Linked DNA regions of Paludisphaera rhizosphaerae. The protein of the gene in region 1 interacts with the protein of each later gene in a pairwise test. Links are inferred from orthologs where the notes say so. Each region holds a gene or a part of one and is shown on either strand. Other genes may lie near its edges. The genes, in order: G5C50_RS00590 and G5C50_RS30305.

Region 1 (3,165 bases):
CTTCGACCCTGAAAAAATCGGTCAGACGCTCCTCTCGCTCCTCCCATCCTGTCCGAAGCCTGACCCGCTCGTCCCTCCCAGGCCGGGAAAGTCATACTCCCTGCCCCGACCAAGCCCACGGATGGATGGCGGCGTTCCTCAAACCTTCGGCTACAAGCGCTCGTGGATCGTGGTCGACTCGACCGACGCCGAGGCCGTCGCGTTGGCGCTCGGCCTGAAAGAATTACGCGAGCAGACCTGGGACCTCGATCCCTATGATCTGGATGGGGTGTTCGTATCCCCCTCAGTCCTGGGTTGGACGTTCATCCTGGGTCATGACGCCGGATGGAGTGGGAACCCTGGACCCGACACGGAGATCTCGCAACTTCTGTGCGATCTGAGCCGACGTTTCGGCGAGGCCCAGTTCTTCACGAACCATCGTGTCGTATCACTGGCAGGTTGGGCCCGGGCCGTCGAAGGACAGATCGTTCGGGCCTACGTCAACGCTGACGACGTCAGGTGGGATGAGGGGGGCCTCACGGACGAAGAGCGAGAGTTGGGGTTCGAGAATTTCGTCCGTCTCGATACGAAGGTCGAGGAGCTGGGAGAGCTCGATATCCCTGACGAAAGCGATGTCATGACCCTCGCGGGCCGCTGGAGCATCAATCCTGAGGAGCTTGACGCGTACGAATCCGAAGGGCCGGGATTTCTCGGGGACCTTAACTGAACTTGTCGTGCGTTCGAAACGCGAGCGGCCGCGAGGATCGCGGCCGCTCGAGGACCATCGAGGTCGGAATTCGCTCAGACCTGGAACGACGAGCCGCAGCCGCAGCTCTTGACGACGTTCGGGTTGTTGAAGACGAACCCGCGCTTCTCCAGGCCGTCGTAGAAGTCGAGGACGGTTCCGTCGAGGTAGGGGTCGTACTTCTTCTCGACGGCCAGCTTGACGCCGTGGAACTCGGCGACGCGGTCGCGGTCGCTGGTGTCGGTGTCGAAGTTCAGGCTGTAAGAGAACCCGCTGCAGCCGCCGCCCTGGACGCCCACGCGGAGGACCGTGCCCTCGGGCAGGTTCTGGTCGGTGATGATCTTCTTGACCTCGTCGGCCGCCTTCTCGGTCAGGGTCACGCCCATCGTCGCTCTCCTTCGTTCGCCGGTTCGTCTCGCCCGGTGGTTCGTACTGGGACGCCGCTCCGTTGCGACGGCGTCTCGCTCAACAGAATCATACCACGACGTCAACTTGAACGTTGTTCGTCTTTTTCCGAAACGCTTCCCGCCGCCCACGCCGCGCTGTGCACGCGGAGCCTGGCGACGGCCTCTTCCACGACCTCGATCGCGAAATCGATCTCCTCGACCGTGTTGAACCGGCCGACGCCGAACCGCAGGCTCGCCCGCGCCGTGTCGTCGTCCAATCCCATCGCCCGGAGGACGTGGCTGGGCTCCGGCTCGGCCGAAGTGCAGGCCGCCCCCGAACTCACGGCGATGTCCCTCATGGCCATCATGAGCGCCTCGCCGTCGACGTAGGAGAAGCTCAGGTTGAGGTTTCCGTCGAGCCGGTCGGTCGGGTGGCCGTTGAGCCGGATGTCCCGCACGCGTTCGCGGATCCCCGCTTCCAGGCGATCGCGGAGGCCTCGGATCCGCGGCAGATCCTCGCCGCGATCTTTCATCGCCAACTCGATCGCCTCGCCCAGCCCCACGATCAGCGGGACGGCCGGCGTTCCGCTCCGCAGACCGCGCTCATGGCCGCCGCCGTCGAACATGGGTTTGAGCCGAACCTGAGGATCGCGCCGCCGGACGTAAAGCGCGCCGATTCCCTTGGGACCATAGAGCTTATGGCCTGAGAGGCTGAGCAGGTCGATGTGGTCGGCCTGGACGTTCAGGTCGACCTTGCCGACGGCCTGGGTGACGTCGGTGTGGAAGATGACTCCCCGCTCGTGACAGAGGCTGCCGATCGCTCTGATCGGGTTCAGGGTGCCGACCTCGTTGTTGGCCGCAATGACCGAGACAAGGACCGTTTCCGGTCGAAGAGCCTGGGCGATCGCGTCGGCGGCCACCTGGCCGGTTTCGTCGCAGGGGACGATCGTAACGTTCCAGTCGGTCTCGCGTCCGATCCGTTCGACCACGTCCAGCACCGACTTGTGTTCGACGGCCGTCGTGACGATGTGGTCGCCCTTGCGCCGGAGATACGGCAAAGCCCCCTTGATGGCCAGGTTGTTCGCCTCGGTCGCCCCCGAGGTGAAGATGACTTCCTTCGGATCCGCCCCAAGTCCGGCCGCGACCTGCGCCCGCGCCTTGTCGACCGCCTCGGCCGCCTCCCAGCCGAAGCGATGGGAGACGCTCGCCGCGTTGCCGTAAATCTCTGTGAAATAAGGCATCATCGCCGCCACCACGCGCGGGTCGGGTTTGGTCGTCGCGTGATTGTCGAGATAGACGGCCTGACTGGGCACGGGCCTGAACCTCTTGGCGGGAATTTTCACACCTTATGCAGCACAATTGATCTTAGGGTTGGAGCGTCGAACCTTTCAAGGAAGAGATTCAAGATCCGGGTTGTGTGGATCTCAACGACGGAGTACAAGGCCGATTGCCGCGATGCGCGAGGCCCTTCCGACGTGGAGGCGACGGGGGGCAGGGCCATCGAACCAGGGATGTTGAACCACTCGCAATGAGCCGGGCACGGCAGGAGGCCGCAGTGGCGTACGACAAGAAGCAGGCGACGGAGGAATTCGGCCGCTGGAGCGAGAGCTACGATCGCTGTGTGCTTCAATGGCTGCTCTTCGGCCCATCCCATCGCGCCCTGATTCGTCGAATCGACGCCGTGGCCGGTGATCGGCCGATCTCGATCCTGGACGTCGGGTGTGGGACCGGCGTGTTCGCCGGGCGTATTCGTGAGGCCATTCCGCAGGCCCGAGTCTTCGGAGTCGACCTGGTCTCCGAGATGCTCACGCAGGGGGCTCACCGCTGGCGGGCGCTCGCCGAGAACGTCCACCCGGTCCAGGGGGACAGCGAGCATCTGCCGTTCGCGGCTGGCTCCTTCGACTTCGTCACCTGCGCCAACAGCTTCCACCACTATCCCGACCAGGAGCGGGCCGTCGCCGAGATGCACCGCGTCCTCAAGCCTGGCGGCCGTCTGCTGCTGATCGACGGATATCGGGACGCCCCCTGGGGTTGGTTCATCTACGACGTTTGCGT
Region 2 (3,057 bases), on another replicon or contig:
CTTCAGCTTTGAGGAACATCCGGCCCCCTGGCCCGACAGCCCCCGCGGCCGCACCCGTCGCGAGATCATCGCCCTTCAGCGCGGGCTGAGGGTGTTTCGCGGCCTCGCCCGAAGGCGAGACGAGGTCGATCCCGCCCAGGCGCTGGAGATCGCGAGCAAACTCCCCTCCCCGACCTTCCGCAGCCGAGGCCCCTGGTGCGACCTCGATCGCCTGGAAAGGGAATCGTCCTGAGTTCAGCGCAAGCGAACGGTCGACCCGAAGGCCGACCGTTCGATGTTCGGAAAGGTCGTCGTCTCGTCGTCGACTATGTCACCTTACGAGCCGCCGCAACTCCAATGGCTATGGCGGCGATGAACATGACGGCGAAGACCAGGGCGATGAACTTGGCGATGTCGGCCGATGCGTTGCTCACGCCGTAGAAGCCGAACGCCGCCGCCAGCATTGAGATCACGGCGAACAGAATAGCCAGGCGTATCATGATCGCAGCTCCTTGTCGTCAGGAGGACGGTTCCAGCCGCCCTCCTCGACTCGAGGAACGGCCTGGAGGCTGCTCGACGATCAGAAGTAACGACGCCGCGGCTCGGGCTGGTGGGCCAGGCTGCTGGTGTAGCCCGCAATGATCCCGGCGAGGAAGCCGACGCCGAAGGCTGCGGCGACCCACTGGACCGGGTTGCGGACGACCATCTCGCGGGCCTGCCCGTACTGTTCGCCCATGACCGCCTGCGCGTGGCTGAACTGGGCCCCGGCCTGGTCGCTGATCTTGCCGTAGCTGTCGCGGAGCCGGTTGGTGGCGTGGCTGGCGGCCTGGCCGACCGTCTCGACGGCGTTGGAGAGCATCGAGGAGCCTTCAGCCAGCAGCGTATCCAGATACTTCTCGATCTGGTCGCGCTTCTCACCGGTCCGTTCCTGGATGCGGCCGATGAGTTGGTCGACGTTGCCGTTGGTCCAGCGGAGGTCGTCGTCGCTGAGCTGGGCCCACTTCTTCTTCACTTCGCCCTTGAGCTGGTTCCACTGACCCTGCAGGTTCTGGAGGTTGACGGCCATTGGTTCATTCCCCTTTGAGTTGAAGACCCGGGCCATTCGTCAGCGAGACCGGCCCGAATTCCTTGGATTCCCGATGTCGAGTCCTCGATCGAAACACGACCCGGACTCGTCCAGCCAGGCGTCCAGTGGCCCTGGCGGTCGGAAGAATGAAATCGCAATCGCCGTGCCATTCGCTCCAGGGAACTCAGCGAGGGCCAAGGCCGGTAGACTGGGTCGAGACCCAGCCCGCGCGAGCCTCAGCACCTCAAGGTCGGCTCGAAGACCAGCCTACCAAAGACCGACTCATCGCGAAGCCAACTGCCCAACAATGGGAACCGTAATCGCGGACCCTCTCAGACCGGGGCGGGGTCGCGGCGCTTGAGAGCCTGCTGGACGGCCTTCCAGCCCAGGAGGCCGCACTTCATACGGGTGGGGGTCAGGGGCATTCCCAGGAGTTTGACCACGTCGACCGGCGTGATCTTCAGGGCGTCGTCGACGCTCGCCCCTTCGAGGTGCTCGGCCAGCAGGGACGTCGCCGCCTGGCTGATGACGCATCCCTTGCCGTCGAAACGGACTTCCTTGATCCGATCGTCGTCCCCCAGCGTCAGCTCAACGTGGATCTGGTCGCCGCAAAGCGGGTTGTCCAGGTCGCATGCGCAGTCGGGGCGCTCGAGCCGTCCGCGGTAGGGGGACGAATAGTAGTGGTCGAGAATCTCTTCGCGGTAGAGCGGGTCGTCCATCGGCGGTTCCTTGGCGACGCAGGGGTCAGCGACGCCGGAGCAAGGTCTTGATCGAGCCGAGTGCGGCGGCCAGGTGGTCGATCTCCCCAACCGTATTGTACAGGGCGAAGCTCGCCCGCGCGGAGGCCGGAATCCCCAGCTTCGTATGCAGCGGCATGGCGCAGTGGTGGCCGGCACGAACCGCGATCCCCGAGCGATCCAGCAGGTGCGAGAGGTCGTGCGGGTGTGTGCCGTCGACCGTGAAACCCACGATCGGCCCTTTCCCCTCCGTCGACGACGGCCCCAGAATCCGGAGCCCCTCAACGGCTCCCAGCACCTCGTGGGCGTGGTTCAGCAGCGTCCGCTCGTGGCGGGCGACGGCCTCGGCGTCGAGCGACTCGATGTAGTCGACCGCCGCCCCCAGGCCGATCACCTCGGCGATGGCCGGCGTGCCGGCCTCGAACTTGTCCGGCAGCTCGTTCCAGACGGCCCGATGCCGCTCAACCCTCAACACCATGTTGCCGCCGCCGAGGACCGGCTCCATGGCTTCCAATAGCTCCCGCTTGCCGTAGAGCACGCCCACGCCCGTCGGCCCGAAGACCTTGTGGGACGAGAACGCGGCGAAGTCGACGTCGAGGGCCGCCACGTCCAGCCGCTCATGCGCCAGGCTTTGCGCGGCGTCGATCAGGACCCGAGCCCCCCGCTCGCGAGCCCGCCGGGCGATCTCCTCGATCGGCGGCCGGATCCCCGTGACGTTCGACATGCCCGTGGTCGCGACCATCCGCACCCGGCCGTCCTCGAACAGCCGGTCGAAGGCGTCGAGGCCGTACTCCAGGTCGTCGGCCAGCTCGACGTAACGCAGTTCGGCCCCGGTCTCGGCGGCGATCAACTGCCAGGGGACGAGGTTCGCGTGGTGCTCCAACTCGCTGACGACGATCGCATCGCCCGGCCGAAGCGCCATCTTGCCCCAGGAACGGGCGACGATGTTGATCGACTCCGTCGTCCCCCGGGTGAAAATCACCTGCGCCGGATCGTCGACTCCCAGGTGCCTCGCGACCTTGCCCCGGGCGTCTTCAAACGCCTCGGTCGCCCGCTCGCTCAGGACGTGCAGGCCGCGATGGACGTTGGCCGGGTAGTCGGCCATGCACTCACGGACGGCCTCGACCACCGACCGAGGTTTGAGCGCCGTGGCCGCCGAGTCGAAGTACCGCAGCGGAACGCCGGGACGCACCTCCTCGCCCAGAGGCGGGAAGTCGGCCCGCACCCGGTCCACGTCGAATCTCTGCACCCGCCCCGTCGTCGCTTCCGCCATCC

Evidence for each region.
Region 2: the proteins of G5C50_RS00590 (region 1) and G5C50_RS30305 interact in binary tests that used the Escherichia coli proteins (3 or more experiments, as listed by UniProt). The link is inferred for Paludisphaera rhizosphaerae from one-to-one orthologs.

Annotation. Positions count from the first base shown.
Region 1 is NZ_JAALCR010000001.1:117,439-120,603, forward strand. Bases 318-3,165 are described here. They hold G5C50_RS00590 (cysteine desulfurase family protein), read right to left. Parts: upstream 2,424-3,165; coding sequence 1,212-2,423; downstream 318-1,211. Other genes in these bases: G5C50_RS00580 (hypothetical protein), read left to right, coding at 318-706; G5C50_RS00585 (HesB/IscA family protein), read right to left, coding at 781-1,110; G5C50_RS00595 (class I SAM-dependent methyltransferase), read left to right, coding at 2,666-3,165. In the rest of the region: more of G5C50_RS00580, read left to right, coding at 203-317. UniProt on the Escherichia coli protein: Master enzyme that delivers sulfur to a number of partners involved in Fe-S cluster assembly, tRNA modification or cofactor biosynthesis. Catalyzes the removal of elemental sulfur from cysteine to produce alanine.
Region 2 is NZ_JAALCR010000049.1:17,350-20,406, forward strand. What follows is about bases 72-2,811. They hold G5C50_RS30305 (iron-sulfur cluster assembly scaffold protein), read right to left. Parts: upstream 1,765-2,811; coding sequence 1,378-1,764; downstream 72-1,377. Other genes in these bases: trmB (tRNA (guanine(46)-N(7))-methyltransferase TrmB), read left to right, coding at 72-232; G5C50_RS30295 (DUF1328 domain-containing protein), read right to left, coding at 306-479; G5C50_RS30300 (CsbD family protein), read right to left, coding at 560-1,045; G5C50_RS30310 (aminotransferase class V-fold PLP-dependent enzyme), read right to left, coding at 1,790-2,811. Outside these bases: more of trmB, read left to right, coding at 1-71; more of G5C50_RS30310, read right to left, coding at 2,812-3,057. UniProt on the Escherichia coli protein: A scaffold on which IscS assembles Fe-S clusters. Exists as 2 interconverting forms, a structured (S) and disordered (D) form. The D-state is the preferred substrate for IscS.